3 regions of the Streptomyces sp. NPDC048383 genome follow, and region 3 is predicted to be linked to each of the others. Evidence: riboswitches for the same ligand, from Rfam matches in the RefSeq annotation. Region 3 holds a riboswitch; each other region holds the start of a gene.

What was found. A riboswitch is a leader RNA that binds a small molecule or an ion and turns the genes downstream of it on or off. The one in region 3 is predicted to bind cyclic di-AMP.
Positions count from the first base shown of each region.
Region 1: linked by a shared signal. The riboswitch ahead of AB0D46_RS04125 (LysM peptidoglycan-binding domain-containing M23 family metallopeptidase) and the one ahead of AB0D46_RS14475 (transglycosylase family protein) in region 3 are both predicted to bind cyclic di-AMP.
Region 2: linked by a shared signal. The riboswitch ahead of AB0D46_RS16350 (M23 family metallopeptidase) and the one ahead of AB0D46_RS14475 (transglycosylase family protein) in region 3 are both predicted to bind cyclic di-AMP.

Region 1 covers NZ_JBEZKS010000003.1:42,335-47,660, forward strand. The annotation lists gene AB0D46_RS04105 (1-hydroxy-2-methyl-2-butenyl 4-diphosphate reductase) at 1-418, shown strand, start outside; gene hpnH (adenosyl-hopene transferase HpnH) at 424-1,455, shown strand; gene AB0D46_RS04115 (aspartate aminotransferase family protein) at 1,452-2,855, shown strand; gene AB0D46_RS04120 (tyrosine-protein phosphatase) at 2,885-3,706, opposite strand; cyclic di-AMP (ydaO/yuaA leader) riboswitch at 4,025-4,191, shown strand; gene AB0D46_RS04125 (LysM peptidoglycan-binding domain-containing M23 family metallopeptidase) at 4,196-5,239, shown strand.
Region 2 covers NZ_JBEZKS010000020.1:32,239-37,564, reverse strand. The annotation lists gene AB0D46_RS16365 (GNAT family N-acetyltransferase) at 1-1,795, opposite strand, end outside; gene AB0D46_RS16360 (HPr family phosphocarrier protein) at 1,993-2,274, shown strand; gene AB0D46_RS16355 (GntR family transcriptional regulator) at 2,502-3,167, opposite strand; gene AB0D46_RS16350 (M23 family metallopeptidase) at 3,431-4,240, opposite strand; cyclic di-AMP (ydaO/yuaA leader) riboswitch at 4,253-4,409, opposite strand; gene AB0D46_RS16345 (pitrilysin family protein) at 4,648-5,326, opposite strand, start outside.
Region 3 covers NZ_JBEZKS010000017.1:7,208-12,533, forward strand. The annotation lists gene AB0D46_RS14475 (transglycosylase family protein) at 293-1,045, opposite strand; cyclic di-AMP (ydaO/yuaA leader) riboswitch at 1,048-1,218, opposite strand; gene AB0D46_RS14480 (transglycosylase family protein) at 1,493-2,551, opposite strand; gene AB0D46_RS14485 (cytochrome P450) at 2,666-3,940, opposite strand; gene AB0D46_RS14490 (globin domain-containing protein) at 4,062-5,267, shown strand; gene AB0D46_RS14495 (nucleoside triphosphate pyrophosphohydrolase) at 5,294-5,326, opposite strand, start outside.

The DNA.
Region 1 (5,326 bases), on a different contig from region 3:
CGACCTGGTCGTCGCCGACGAGACCCGGGACCCGCGCGGGACCGTCCCGTGCACCGGCACCCGACTGCTCGTCGAGGCCCTGGCCCGGGCCCTCCCGGACCGGACCGTGCACACCGGCGCGCTGACCGGGTCCGACCACGTCGTACGCGGCCAGGAGCGGGCCCGGCTGCGCGCCGGCGGCGCCGTGGCGGTCGACATGGAGTCGGCGGCCACCCTGTGGACCGCCACCCGGGGCGCCCCCGACCGGTCGGAGGGGGAACGTCCCGTTGCGGCCGTCCGGGTGATCGTGGACGCTCCTGAGCACGAGCTCGTCCGCATCGGCACCGTCCGCGGTGGAATATCGGCGTTCCGTGTACTGCGTGCCCTACTGCCCGCGTTCCATGAATGGCACCGTTCTTCGCTGCTCCCCAGGAGGTGAGCCAGATGGCCATGCCACTGCGCCAGTCCATCAGGGTCGGGACCTATCTTCTCGAACAGAAGCTCCGCAAGCGGGAGAAGTTCCCGCTGATCGTGGAACTGGAACCGCTCTACGCCTGCAACCTGGCCTGCGAGGGATGCGGAAAGATCCAGCACCCGGCCGGGGTCCTCAAGCAGCGCATGCCGGTGGCCCAGGCCGTCGGCGCCGTGCTGGAGTCCGGTGCGCCGATGGTGTCCATCGCGGGCGGTGAGCCCCTGATGCACCCGCAGATCGACGAGATCGTCCGGCAGCTGGTGGCGAAGCGGAAGTACGTCTTCCTCTGCACCAACGCGATGCTGCTCCGCAAGAAGATCGAAAAATTCACCCCGTCCCCCTATTTCGCCTTCGCCGTCCACATCGACGGGTTGCGCGAACGCCACGACGAATCGGTGGCCAAGGAGGGCGTCTTCGACGAGGCCGTCGCGGCCATCAAGGAGGCGAAGCGGCGCGGTTTCCGGGTGACGACGAACTCCACCTTCTTCAACACCGACACCCCGCAGACCATCATCGAGGTGCTCAACTACCTCAATGACGACCTCCGCGTCGACGAAATGATGATCTCGCCCGCCTACGCCTACGAAAAGGCCCCCGACCAGGAACACTTCCTGGGCGTCGAACAGACCCGCGAACTCTTCAAGAAGGCCTTCGCGGGCGGGAACCGGCGGCGCTGGCGGCTCAACCACTCCCCGCTCTTCCTCGACTTCCTGGAAGGCAAGGCGGATTTCCCCTGCACCGCCTGGGCCATTCCCAATTACTCCCTCTTCGGCTGGCAGCGCCCCTGCTACCTGATGAGCGACGGCTACGTACCCACGTACCGCGAACTCATCGAGGACACCGACTGGAACAAGTACGGCCGCGGCAAGGACCCGCGCTGCGCCAACTGCATGGCGCACTGCGGATACGAACCCACCGCCGTCCTCGCCACCATGGGCTCCCTCAAGGAATCCCTGCGAGCGGCCCGGGAGACCATCGGCAGCAACCGGGCCGGCTCGGCATGACCGCCGGCCAGGAGGGCGGCAAAGGCTTCGACCTCGCCGCCCTGCTCGCCGAGCGCGGGGACGAGCGCTACGAGCTCCACTCCCGCCACCTCAACCACCAGCTGCCCCGCATGCTCCACACCATCGGCTTCGACAAGGTCTACGTACGCGCCGAGGGCGCCCACTTCTGGGACGCCGAGGGCAACGACCACCTCGACATGCTCGCCGGCTTCGGGGTGATGGCCCTGGGCCGACACCACCCCGTCGTCCGCAAGGCGCTGCACGACGTCCTGGACGCCCAGCTCGCCGACCTGACCCGCTTCGACTGCCAGCCGCTGCCGGGACTGCTCGCCGAGAAGCTGCTCTCGTACAGCCCCCACCTGGACCGGGTCTTCTTCGGCAACAGCGGCACCGAGGCGGTCGAGACGGCCCTGAAGTTCGCCCGCTACGCCACCGGCCGGCCCAGGATCCTCTACTGCGACCACGCCTTTCACGGACTCACCACCGGCTCGCTGTCGGTCAACGGTGAAGCCGGCTTCCGGGACGGCTTCGCGCCGCTGCTCCCCGACACCCGGATCGCCCTCGGTGACCTGGACGCCCTGGAACGCGAACTGCGCCGGGGCGACGTCGCCGCCCTGATCGTGGAGCCGATCCAGGGCAAGGGGGTGCTCGCCGCGCCCCCCGGATTCCTGCGCGCGGCCCAGGAGCTCCTGCACCGGCACAAGGCCCTGCTGATCGCCGACGAGGTGCAGACCGGCCTCGGACGCACCGGCGATTTCTACGCGTACCAGCACGAACCCGGCGTCGAGCCGGACCTGGTGTGCGTGGCCAAGGCCCTGTCGGGCGGCTACGTGCCGGTCGGCGCGACCCTGGGCAAGGACTGGATCTTCCAGCGCGTGTACTCGTCCATGGACCGGGTGCTGGTCCACTCGGCGAGCTTCGGCTCCAACGCGCAGGCGATGGCCGCCGGCCTGGCGGTGCTGAGCGTCATGGAGGACGAGGAGGTCACGGCCAACGCCCGCGCCGTGGGCGACCTGCTGCGCGGCCGACTCGCCGCGCTCGTGGACGAGTACGAGCTGCTGCACGAGGTGCGGGGGCGCGGGCTGATGATCGGCATCGAGTTCGGCCGGCCGTCCTCGCTGGGCCTGCGCAGCCGCTGGGCGATGCTCCAGGCCGCCCGCAAGGGGCTGTTCGCCCAGATGGTCGTGGTGCCGCTGCTGCGCAAGCACCGGATCCTCACCCAGGTGTCCGGGGACCACCTGGAGGTCATCAAGCTGATCCCGCCGCTGATCGTGGACGAACACGACGTGGACCGGTTCGTCGGCGCCTTCCGGGAGGTCATGGACGAAGCGCACGGCGGTGGCTCGTTGATGTGGGACTTCGGCCGGACGCTGGTGAAGCAGGCCGTCGGCAACCGCTGACGGCCTGCCGGCCGGGGGAGGCCCGGCTCCTACGGTTCCAGCAGTCTCTCCCGTAGCCGGACCAGGGTCTCGGGCGCGAGCCCGAGGCCTTCGGCGAGGTAGCGGTCCACCCCGCCCCACTCCTCGTCGATCGTCTCGTACGCCGCCCGCAGGTACTCGGCGCGCGCGTCGAAGAGCGGGGCCAGCAGCTCCGCCACCTCGGCCGGGCGGGACTCGACCGCGTCCGCGCCGCGCCGCATCCGGTAGCGGCGGTGCGGGGCGTTCGACTCCAGGTAGTCCGCCGCGATCACGTCCCGTTCGACGCCGAGCGCGAGCAGCGTGACGGCGATCGACAGACCGGCCCGGTCCTTGCCCGCCGCGCAGTGCATCAGCGCCGGCACGCTGTCCTCGGCCAGCGCGTGCACGACCCGGCTGTGTTCGGCGGTCCGGGTGCGGATCATCGTGCGGTACGAGGTGGTCATGCGCTCGGCCGCCCGGCCCTCCCCGAGGAGGGTGCGCAGCTGGGCCAGGTCGCCCTCGCGGACCATCGTCCAGAACTCCTTCCCGGCGGCCGGGTCGGACAGCGGGATGTTCACGTAGCGCACGCCCGGCAGTTCCACGTCCGGCCCTTCCACGGCGTGGTCGGCGCGGTTGCGGAAGTCGAACACCGTGTGCAGACCGAGCGAGGTGAGGAACTGTGTTCCTGTTTCGGTGGCATGCGCCAGATGTCCGCTTCGGAAGAGTCGTCCCGACCTGACCCGTCGTCCGTCGGCGGTCGGCAGACCGCCCACGTCACGGAAATTGCGCACTCCCGTCAGCTCCGGTTCGGGTTCGGGGATCGCCGGAAGGGGTGGCGGTATCTGCTGGGTCACGAGTGGTCCTCCGCATCGTCCTGAGGTGTCCGAATTACGCCGGTTGGGAGCAACTTGCCATGGGGAGAGGCGAGATCGCGCCAGGCTCCGTGAGCCAGATCATACGGTGACCGTGTGTGCCCGATCGCGAAATCCGAATTCCCACGCCAGGGCGGTTGTTGATGGTGCGGAATGGACACAGGGTGACCGGAATTCCCTCACACCCTCATACCTGTGATTGCGTCAGGGAATGTGCGGCTTGTTGCCCGTGGACCCGCTCGATTACCTTCACGACCGATCCGGGTGGACAGCCTAATCCTGCCGCCGCCCGGGAACCGCACCCGACTATCGACGCGCGCGGCAGGAGCGGGGGAACCAGGTAGGCCGCCGGACCGGAACGTTCTCCGGGCCGGCTCGGGGTGAAGCCGTACGCGTCCTCGACGTGCGCGGCCGGACATCTCCAGTCCGAACCCGACAGCTCACCTCGCAGGCGACGGAGAGGAATTCGCCATGCCCGGTAAGGGTAAGCACCGCCGCCCGAAGTCCCGTTCCATATCCCGCGGTCTCACCGCGGCCGGCACCGGCGGCGCCGCGCTCGCGCTGCCGCTGATCGGTGCCACCGGCGCCCACGCAGCCCCCGCGGCCGCCCCGGCCACCGCACCCGCGCAGGCCCGGCAGGCCCCGGCGGCCCCCCAGGCGGCCGCCACGGTGACGCCCACCGCGACGCCGACCGCCGCTGCCGCCGCGGTCTACACCGTCGTCGCCGGCGACCACCTCTCGAAGATCGCCGCCGAGCGCCGGCTCACCGGCGGCTGGGAGCAGCTCTACGCCGACAACCGCGACGCCGTCGGCAGCGACCCCTCGCTGATCCACCCGGGCCTCAAGCTCACCCTCGGCGCTCCGGGTTCGGCCGGGGCCGCCCCCGCACCCGCCGCTCCGGCCCCGGCCAAGAAGCAGTCGGCGCCCTCCGCCTCGACCCCGGACTCCGCCTCCGAGTCGGGCTCCGGCAACCGCTCCGAGCGCTCCTCCAGCCGCCCTGAGGCGTCCGGTGAGCGCTCCTCCGCCCCGAAGGCGGCGCCCAAGAAGGCCGCGCCCGCGCAGAAGCCCGCCGGGTCGGGTCAGGCGGCGCCCTCCACCCCGTCGGCCTCCGGCGGATTCGTGGCCCCGGTCGCGGGCGGCGTCTCCACCGCGTACCGCATGGGCGGCAGCATGTGGTCCTCCGGTTACCACACCGGCGTGGACTTCATGGCCGGCACCGGCACCACCGTCAAGGCCGTCGGCGCGGGCACCGTCGTCTCCGCCGGCTGGGGCGGCTCGTACGGCAACGAGGTCGTCATCAAGCACGCGGACGGCAAGTACTCCCAGTACGCGCACCTCTCCTCGCTGTCCGTCTCGGCCGGCCAGAGCGTCACCGGCGGCCAGCGCGTCGGCCTGTCCGGCGCCACCGGCAACGTGACCGGTCCGCACCTCCACTTCGAGATCCGCACGGGCCCGTCCTACGGCTCGGACATCGACCCGCTGGGCTACCTCCGCTCCAAGGGCGTCAGCCTCTGACGGCACCGTCCGTCGGACACACGCGCGCGTGAGGCCGGGACCCGAGGGGGTCCCGGCCCCACGCGTACTTATTCCTTATCCCCCGCG
Region 2 (5,326 bases), on a different contig from region 3:
CGTGGACCACCGCGACGGGCTTGCCCGGCGTCTGGGCGGCGGCCTCGCGCAGGGCGGCGGCGAGGTCGTCGGCCAGGGCCTGCTCGCCCACCCCGGGGATGGCCGTGACGATGACGGCGTCGTGGTCGGGCGAGGCCAGGGCCGTGGCCAGGGCGGCGCGGAAGTCGGCGGGGTCGGCGGCGGTGGTCAGGTCGAGCGGGGGGCGCGGGCGCAGCCCCTCCGTCAGGCAGGCGTCGTAGGTGAGGACGCCGAGGGACTCGGAGTTCCCGAGGATCGCGACCCGGGGGCCGGCCGGGACCGGTTGCCCGGCGAGCAGCAGGCCGACGTCGACCAGCTCGGTGACGGTGTCGACCCGGATGACGCCGGCCTGCCGCAGCAGCTCGGAGACGGTGCTGTCGGTGAGCCGCGTACCGGGGACGACGTGGCCGGCCGGGGTGTGGCGGCCGCCACGGGCGACGACGACGGGTTTGACGGCGGAGGTGCGGCGCGCGAGGCGGGTGAACTTGCGCGGGTTGCCGAGGGTTTCCAGGTAGAGCAGGGCCACATCGGTGGCCTCGTCGTCGTACCAGTACTGGAGGATGTCGTTGCCGGAGACGTCGGCCCGGTTCCCGGCGGAGATGAAGGACGACAGGCCGCCGCCGCGCCGGAGCAGTCCGGCCAGCAGCGCGATCCCGATGGCTCCGGACTGGGTGAACAGGCCGATGCGGCCGCGGGCGGTGGGGCCGGGGGCCAGGGATGCGTTCAGCTCGACCTCGGGGGCGGTGTTGATCACCCCGAAGGCGTTGGGGCCGATCAGCCGCATCCCGTACGAGCGCACCTGCCGCACGAGTTCGCGCTGGCGGGCCAGGCCGAGCGGGCCGCTCTCCCCGTAGCCGGCGGAGAGCACGACCAGGCCCTGCACCCCGTGTTCGCCGCAGCGGGCGACGGCGTCCGGGACCCGTTCGGCGGGGACGGCGATCACGGCGAGGTCGACGGGCGCGCCGATGTCCGCGACGGTGCGGTAGGCCCGTACGCCGTCCAGCAGGTCCCCCTCGATGCCGGGGGCGCGGGCTTCGTTGACGGCGTAGAGGTGCCCGTGGAAGCCGCCGTCGCGCAGGTTGCGCAGGGCCGCCGCGCCGACGCCCGAGCCGGAGCGGCTGACCCCGATGACGGCGACCGAGCCGGGGGACAACAGTCGCTGGACGGAGCGGGCCTCGGCGCGCTGTTCGCGGGCGCGCTGCACGGCGAGGGATTCGGCGGTGGGTTCGAGGTCGAGGGTGAGGTGGACGGAGCCGTCCTCGAAGCTGCGCTTCTGCTGGTAGCCGACGTCCGTGAACACTTTGATCATCTTGTTGTTGGCGGGCAGCACCTCGGCGGCGAACCGCCGGATGCCCCGCTCCCGGGCCACGGCCCCGATGTGCTCCAGGAGCGCGGAGGCCACGCCGCGGCCCTGGTGGGCGTCCTGGACGAGGAAGGCGACCTCGGCCTCGTCGGCCGGGACGGAGGCCGGCCGGCCGTCGGGGCCGATCCGGTCGAAGCGGACGGTGCCGATGAACTCGCCCCCGATGGTCGCCGCGAGGCCGACGCGGTCCACGTAGTCGTGGTGCGTGAAGCGGTGCACGTCGCGGTCGGACAGGCGCGGGTACGGCGCGAAGAAGCGGTAGTACTTCGACTCGTCGGAGACCTGTTCGTAGAAGCTGGTCAGCCGTCCCGCGTCCTCGGTGGTGATGGGACGGATGCGGGCGGTGCCGCCGTCGCGCAGCACGACGTCCGCTTCCCAGTGGGCCGGGTACGAGGGGTCCGACGCGGTCGTCATGGGCTCACCCTAAGGGGCGGACGGGCCGTGCGGACCGGCCCGGACGCGAGCGCGCGGCGAACGCGGCAGTCCGGGGCGAAGCGGTGCAAGCTGGGGAAGGTCGAACGGCGGTGGACCGGGGCCGAAGGCCGGTCCGAGCATTCGGGGCGCCGTGAGAGACTGGTCTAGACAACCGTAAGAACCTGAAGGGCATCACCATGGCAGAGCGCCGCGTCAACGTCGGCTGGGCCGAGGGCCTGCACGCTCGTCCCGCCTCGATCTTCGTCCGGGCGACGACCGCTTCCGGCGTCCCGGTGACCATCGCCAAGGCGGGCGGCGACCCCGTCAACGCCGCTTCCATGCTGGCGGTCCTGGGCCTGGGCGCGCAGGGCGGCGAGGAGATCGTCCTCTCTTCCGAGGCCGAGGGTGCGGACGCCGCCCTGGACCGCCTCGCGAAGCTGGTCGCCGAGGGCCTCGACGAGCTTCCGGAGACCGTCTGACCCTTCGGGTCCGGTACCACCTCGAACGAGCGGCGGAGCCGCAGCCCCCGGTGATCCCGGGGGCTGCGGCTCTTCTGTTTTCGGCCGCGCGGGCGGGAATTCGACGCCGGACGCGAAAGCCGGAATCCCGCGGGAGAAGAATCCGGAATGGGAGCACGAGAAATGCGCGGGACCGTGAACCGGCCGGCGCCGCCAGAATATCCGCTCACCTTTGTATACGGCCCGTGTTAATGCCGGACGCTCGACGTGTTTACGGCAGGTTGCGGAGTCCTCACCCGCGGCCGGTGCGCCTCGGCGGCGCGCGCCGCGTGCTGCGCGGTCAGCGTCCGGGCCCGTTCGGCGTCCCCGCGGGCCACCGCGTCGACGATCCCTCCGTGTTCGGCCCAGGACTCCACGGGGCGCGCGGGGGCCTCCACGGTGTACATCCAGGCGATCTTGCGCCGGGTCTGGGTCAGCAGGGCGATCAGGCCCGGGCTGCCGGAGGCCTGGGAGAGGGTTTCGTGGAACCAGCCCCCCAGGTCCCGCAGATCCTCCCCCTGGCCCCTGCGGGCCCGTTCCTGCCCCAGCCGGACCAGCCCGCGCAGCACCTTCAGGTGGGCGTCCGTACGCCGGCGGGCGGCCCGGGAGGCCGCGAGGGGCTCCAGCAGCATCCGTAGCTCCAGGAGGTCGGCCGCCTCCTGTTCGGTGGGCTCCGCCACGCAGGCGCCCGCGTGGCGGCGCGTGGTGACGAAGCCCTCGGACTCCAGGGTGCGCAGGGCCTCGCGCACCGGGACGCGGGAGACCCCGTAGCGGCGGGCCAGGACCTCCTCGGTGAGGCGGCCGCCCGGCCCGAAGAAGCCGGAGACGATATCGTCGCGGATCGCTGTGCACACCGCGTGCGCGGGAATTCGCAAGACCGGACCTCCGCGTGAATTCGGCTGCCGGCGCCGTCGCCGGAATCGTGACCGTGTCGCGACTCTATTGCAACACGCGAATATTTCCGAGGACGGCTGGAAATCCGAAACATTTCACGCAGCGGGGAGCGGTGAGGGGTGAGCGGGGCAGCCGACGAGGGCAAGGGCCGGCTTCGCAGGCGAGCCGGCTCCCGGGAACGCGGAAGGCCCCGGCTCGGGGAGCCGGGGCCTTCCGTGGAAGTGGTGGTGCGGTGCCGCTCGGATCAGAGGTTCACGCCGTGCGAGCGCAGGTACGCCAGCGGGTTGATGTCCGAGCCGTACTGGGCACTGGTGCGGGCCTCGAAGTGCAGGTGCACGCCGCTGGAGTTGCCGGTGGTGCCGGCGAGGCCGATCTGCTGGCCCGGGGCGACCTGCTGGCCGGCGGACACGCTCAGCGAGTCCATGTGGCCGTACTGCGTGTAGGTGCCGTCGTTGTGCTTGATGATCACGTTGTTGCCGTACGCGCCGCCCCAGCCGGCCTCGACGACGGTGCCGGCGCCGACGGCGCGGACCGAGGTGCCGAGGGAGGCGTGGAAGTCGATGCCCGTGTGGCTACCGGAGGACCACATCGCGCCGCCCGCACCGTAGGAGGTGCTGACGTAGGAGCCCGCGATGGGCGAGACGTAGGTGTTGAGGCGCTTGCGCTCCTCCTCGCGGGCGACGCGCTCGGCGGTCTCCCGCTCGGACTTCGCCTTGGCCTCGGCGACCTCGGCGACGCGCTTGGCCTCGGAGGCGCGCTGCTTGGCGTCGGCCTCGGCCTGCGCCTGGGCGGCGACGGCGTCAGCGGCGCGCTGCTGCAGATCGGCCTGGGCCACGATGTCGCCCTGGAGGTCGTTCGCGACGACCACCGGGTTCTGGCCGGTGTCCTCCATGGAGGGTCCCGGGTTGTCCGCCGCGAAGGCCGGGGCGGCGAGGGTGCCGACCACGCCCGTGGTGGCGAGGGCGGCTATACCGGCGTAGCCGGCGGTCTTGCGGCTCAGACGGCTGGAGCCGCGGTGCTTGCCGGAGCCGGTGGGACGACTGCCAAACGCCATGAAGGGGGTGGTCCTTTCCTTCCCTCTCGCCTACCGGGTTAGCTGACGGGTTCGGAGCAGGAAGGTCTCCTACGGGCCTCCTCTTGCGAGGCGGTCCGATTCACCCCAGGGACTGTGGGTCCCCGGCTCCCCAGGCTCGCGCCTGACGGGGACTCGGCGATCACTGTTCGGTGCCGCGGGTGCGGCGGGCACAACTGACGAACAGCAGGGCCGACGCTAGGCGGATCATCAGTGGATCGCCAAACACACGAGCACTTTTGTTGCGTACGCCACACCGCATACGAGCAACCAAACCACTAATCGGACAAAAGGGGCCCTGACGGATAATCCATCAGAGCCCCTTCAGAAACGGCCGGTTACCGGTGGAGGGGCGGTCGCCCGCCGCTCGATTCCCGGTCGACCACGGGTCAGTTGGTGACGACGGTTACGGCGCCGATGCCCAGCGCCCGTACGGGCTCCTCGATCTGCGCCGCGTCGCCCACCAACACCGTCACCAGACGGTCCACGGGGAAGGCGCGCACGACCGCCGAAGTCGCCTCCGCCGTACCGGTTTCGGCCAGCCGCGCGTACAACCGCGCCTGGTAGTCGTCCGGCAGCTCCTGCTCGACCTGGTCCGCCAGCGTGCCCGCGACGGAGGACGCCGTCTCGAACTTCAGCGGGGCCACGCCCACCAGGTTCTGCACCGCCACGTCCCGCTCGGCGTCGGTCAGACCGCCCTCCGCGAGGGTGCGCAGCACCTTCCAGAGGTCCTCCAGCGCGGGGCCGGTGTTCGGGGTGTCCACCGAGCCGCTGATGGCGAGCATCGAGGCGCCCTTGCCGTCGGCCGTGGAACGCAGCACCTGACCGAAGGCGCGCACGCCGTACGTGTACCCCTTCTCCTCGCGCAGCACCTTGTCCAGGCGCGAGGTGAGCGTGCCGCCGAGGCAGTACGTGCCGAGCACCTGCGGGGCCCACACGAGGTCGTGGCGGTCCGCGCCGATGCGGCCGATCAGCAACTGCGTCTGGACGGCGCCGGGCCGGTCGACGATGACCACCCGGCCCGTGTCGTCGGCGGTCACCGGGGGCACCGGGCGGGGCTCGGCGGTG
Region 3 (5,326 bases):
CGCCCGGGTCCTGGGACGAAATAGGGGCTGAATGCTCCTCTTCCAGGACATAGGGCTCTTGAGAAAGTGGACTCCGGCCCGCGGAGGGCCGCCCGCGCCGGCTCCGGAACGGGCCGCGGGAGCCGCCCCGGAACGCGCCGCCGGACATGCCCGCGAGCATGCCGCCGCCCGGCGCGCGAGGGGATGCGGGCCGGGCGGTGGACATGCTGCGGGACCGCGCGTGATGCGGTGTCATGCGGTGTGGTGCGCCGCCGTGCGGTGTTCAGGCCGCCGTGCGGTGTGGTGCGGTGATTCAGCTGAGCTTCAGCTTCTGACCCGGGAAGATCAGGTCGGCGTCCTTGACGGTGTCGTTGTTCAGCTGGAAGAGCTTCTCCCAGCCACCCTTGACGCCGTTCGCCTGGGCGATGGTGCCCAGGGTGTCGCCGGCCTTGACGACGTAGGAGCCGTTGCCGGTCGCCGGGGCCTCGGTCTTGGGGGCCTGCGGCTTGACGGCCGGGGTCTCGACGCGCTCGGAGCGGGAGACGGGGACCTCGGTGCGCTTCGGCTCGGCCTTCGGCGTCGCCGGCTTGGCGGGCGTGGCCGGCTTCGCGGGCTTCGCCGGGGCGGGCTTGGCCGGCTTCGTCTCGGGCTTCGGCTTGGCGGGCGTGGTGGTCGAGCCGCCGCCGTTGTACGCGGCGTTGGACAGGCCCTTGCCGCAGTGCGGCCAGGCGCCCTTGCCCTGGCCCTTGAGGACCTTCTCGGCGATGGCTATCTGCTGGGACTTGCTGGCCTGGTTGGCCGTGGCGGCGTACGCCTTGCCGCCGTAGCCGGCCCAGGTGGAGGCCGAGAACTGCAGGCCGCCGTAGTAACCGTTGCCGGTGTTGATGGCCCAGTTGCCACCGGACTCGCACTGCGCGACCTTGTCCCACTCGGAGACGGTCGCGGCGCTCGCGGTACCGGCGGCCATCAGCGGGGCCGCGACGGCGACACCGGCGACACCGGCGAGCGTGACGATACGGACGGCCTTGGAGCCGCGACGGTGCTTGCCCTTGCCGGAAAGCAGCATGGAGTTCTCCTCACCGACGCCTTCGAGGTGAGCTGTCGGGTTCGGGCGGATGAGTTGCCCGGTCACGTGTCGAGCACGTGGCTTAACCCCAAGCCGGTACGCGGCCGTCTTCCAACGGCCTTTCCCGGCGCCTACCTTGGTTCCCCCGCTCCTGCCTTCGGCGCTTGCGCGACGACTGTTCCCCCCGTCCGCCGGCAGGATTCGGCGATGCGGTCGAAGGAGCCCGCGGTGGCGAGCGACTCAGAAGGTAGACAGGTCTCCCCCTGATGTTCAACGCGCGACATCAGGGAGAAACCGGCCTCCTTGCGTTCCTCAAAAGTACGTTTACGCAGGTGAGGGGCGGGTTTGTGGAAGTTCCGGAACGAGACACGCCAGTTGATCGGAAGAGACGCATGTCTCATTTGCCGATAACGGACATTCAACTCTTTCCGACTGGGCGAACTGCCCCTATTCCTTGGTTAGATCCAGGTTCTGACCCGGCTTGATGAGGTCCGCGTTCCCGCCGATGACCTGCTCGTTGGCCGCGTAGAGCGTGTTCCAACCACCCTTGAGGCCTTGGGCGTCGGCGATCGCGGTGAGGCTGTCGCCGGCCTTGACCGTGTACGAGGGGGTCGACGCGGCGTCAGACGAGCCGTGCGGCTCGACGGCCGCCGGACCGCGGTGCTTGCCCGCTCCGTCGACCGCTGCGTCGATCGCGCCGGCCGGCACGGCCGAGGGCGTGGCACCCGGGGTGAGCGGGGCCGTGGGCGCCGTCGGGTCCCCCGGAACGGTGGGGGTGCCCGGAACGGTCGGGGTTCCGGGGGCCGTCGGGTCCACCGGCGTGGTGGACGCCGTGGTCGGCGGGGTCGTGGTGGGCGGCGCGGTCGTCGGCGGGACCGTCGGGTCCGTGGACGGGGCCGGGGAGTCCGGGTCGGGCATGACGGGCAGTCCGCCGGCGGGGCCCTGCGGGTAGTCCGGCAGGCCGGTCGGGCCGGTGGACGGGCCACCCTGCGCCGGCTGCGGGGTCGGGGCCCCGAAGTCGACGGCGGGCTCGGAGCCCGCGACGGGCACCGAACCGTCGGGCCGTACGGGGGCGGGGGCGACCGGCCCGGCGGGCCGGGGGTCACCCGGGTCCACCGCGGCGGCCGGGCCCTGCTGGGTCAGTCCGGCCGAGGCGGCGCACAGCGGCCACGCCTGGGGGCCCTGCGAGGCCAGCACCTTCTCGCCGATGGCTATCTGCTGGGAGCGGCTGGCGAGGTCCGGGCGCTCCGCGTAGGCGAGTCCGCCCGCGTTCCTCCACTGCTCCTGGGTGAACTGGAGCCCGCCGTACTCGCCGCTGCCGTAGTTGGCACTCCAGCTGCCGCCGCTCTCGCAGTCGGCCACCTTGTCCCACGTGGTCGTGTCGGCCGCGCTCGCGTTCGTCGCGGCGAGCAGGGGCAGGGCGAGTGCGGAGCCTGTGACTCCGGCGGTGACGACCAGGGCGGGTACCTGGCGGGGGCGTCTGTGGCGGCCGTTCCCGGAACGCATGAGGCTTTACCTTTCGCATAACGGCGGGGTAACGGCAGAACCTAGCGGCCTTCGAACGATTGTCACAAGTTCGGTCGGCGACTGACGTGTGATCAGACGGCCTCAGGAAACGACTCAGTTGTTTCGAGGTGTGAAGCGAACCGGAAGCGTGCGCAGGCCACGCATGATGAGTCCGCCGCGCCAGCGCAGGTCCGTGGGGGGAACGGCAAGTTCCAGATCCGGCAGACGCGTCAGCAAAGTCGCGAGCGCCGTCTGTCCTTCGAGCCGGGCGAGCGGCGCGCCCAGGCAGTAGTGGATCCCGTGGCCGTACCCGAGGTGTTGGTTGTCACTCCGGGACAGGTCCAGGGTGTTTGGATCGGCGAACCGTTCCGGATCCCGGTCGGCCGCCGCGAGGACCACCAGCACCGGGTCGCCGGCGGCGATCTCCTGCCCGCCGAGGGTCAGCGGGACGGTCGCGAACCGCCAGGTGGCCAGCTCCACCGGGCCGTCGTGGCGCAGGAGTTCCTCGACCCCGGTCTCCAGGAGGGCGCTCTCGCCCGCAGCGAGCGAGGCTTGGAGCCGCTCGCGTTGTTCCGGGTTCATGAAGAGGGAGTGGACGCCGTTGCCGATGAGGTTCACGGTCGTCTCGAAGCCGGCGAACAGCAGGATGAACGCCATCGCGGTGGCCTCGGCCTCGGTGAGGTGGTCACCGTGGTCGCTTGCCCGGATCAGGTCGGAGATGAGGTCATTGCCGAGGTCGTCCCGTTTCCGGTGGATGAGTTCCCCGAGATATGTCCGCATCTGCTTGACCGAGCGGGCGACCCCGCCGCGCGGGCCCCCTCCGTGCCGGATCATCATCCCGGCCCAGTCGCGGAAGTCGTCCTGGTCCTCGCGCGGTACCCCGAGCATCTCGCAGATGGCGTAGATGGGGAGCGGGAAGGCGAACTCGTGGATGAGGTCGGCCTCCCCCTTCGCGGCGAAGGCGTCGATCAGGTGGTCGGTGAGCTCCTGCACGCGCGGGGCGAACTCGGCGACGCGGCGCGGGGTGAACGCCTTCGACACCAGTCGGCGCAGCCGGGTGTGGTCCGGCGGGTCGATGTTCAGCAGGTGCGTCATCAGCTCCGCCTTGCGCTCCCCCGGGATGCCCGTCCGGCCCTTGGCGTGGGCGGGCGCGGCGTGGTGCGCGGGGTTCTTGCTCAGGCGCTGGTCGGCGAGGGCCTGTCGGGCGTCGGCGTAGCGGGTGACCAGCCAGGCCTCCACCCCGCTCGGGAGCTTGGTGCGGTGCACCGGGGAGTGCTCGCGCAGCCAGGCGTAGGCGGGGTAGGGGTCGGTCGCGAACTCCCAGTCGAAGAGGGTCGGCCCCTCGGTGGGGGCGGAGTCGGCCGGGGTCGCGGAGGTCTGCTCATGCACCCGCAGACCGTATCCCGGACCGTACGGGTGCTCCGATATGGGGGGTTCGTCGCGGCTGTCCGCAGATCGGCCATCCCTTGACGTCCCGTTCCCCGCCGTTCCTACTTTCGGTTTTGTGGATGTGAGGATCTTGAAGAGCAGCTTCGCGGTGGTGGAGAGGAGGGCCGAGCACGCGGTCAAGTACTTCTACTCCCACCTGTTCTGGCACAACCCCGGGTTCCGCGAGCTCTTCCCGCCCGCCCCGCAGGACATGGAGCGGCAGCGGGACCGGCTCTTCGCGGCCCTCACCCAGGTGGTCTCCCGGCTGGAGGACGAGGCCCTCCTCCTGCCCTACCTCCGCGACCTCGGCCGTGACCACCGCAAGTTCCTCGTCGGCCCGGAGCACTACGCGGCCGTCGGCGCCAGTCTGTTGGCCGCGCTCGCCGAGACCTCCGGCGAGGCGTGGACCCCGGCCACCGAGAAGGCCTGGGCCGAGGCCTACCAGGTGATCGCCGACATGATGACGGCCGGCGCCGCCGACGACGACTCACCGCCCTGGTGGGACGCCGAGATCGTGCGGCACCTCCAGTACGGGGACGACATCGCCGTACTGACCCTGCGGCCGCACGCGCCCCTCCCCCATCTCCCCGGCCAGTACGTGAGCGTGTGCAGCGCGCGCGTGCCGACCACCTGGCGGACGTACTCGCTGGGCAACGCGCCCCGCTCCGACGGCACCGTCGACCTCCACGTCAGCCGCATCGAAGGCGGCCGGCTCAGCACCGCCCTGGTCCGCGAGGTCCGGCCCGGCGAACGGCTGCGGCTCGGCGCGCCCGGCGGGGCGCTGACCCTGCGGCGCGCGGACCGGCCGGTCACCCTCATCGCCGCCGGGACCGGCTGGGCGCCCGTCCGCGCCATGCTGGAGGACCTCGTGGAGCGTCCTCCCGATCACGACGTACGGCTCTTCGCGGTCGCCCGGGACGCCGCGCACCTCTACGACCGGCCGCTGATCGACGCGTACGCCGCCGAGCTGCGCTGGCTCGCCGTCACCTACATCACGCCCGCCCCCGGCCGGCACCGCAACCAGGCGACCGAGCGGCTGGCGACCGCGCTCAGCAACCGGGGCCTGTGGCGGGAGCAGGACGTCTACCTCAGCGGGCCGCCGCAGTTCGTCGAGGAGACCGTTCAGCTGCTGGAAGGGCTCGGGGCCCGCCCGGACCGCCTCTTCCACGACACCGTTCCGCCGGTCGGTGCCGCCCCGAACCGGCCGACCGGCTTCGGCGAGTGGTTCCTGGACCGGCCCGCCACGCACTGGCACAACCCGTCGGGACGCGCCCCGCGCGAGGACTGAGCCGCCCTCGCCACCGGGCGCCGGCGCTACGCGAGGCCCTCGGCCGCCCGGATCGCGTC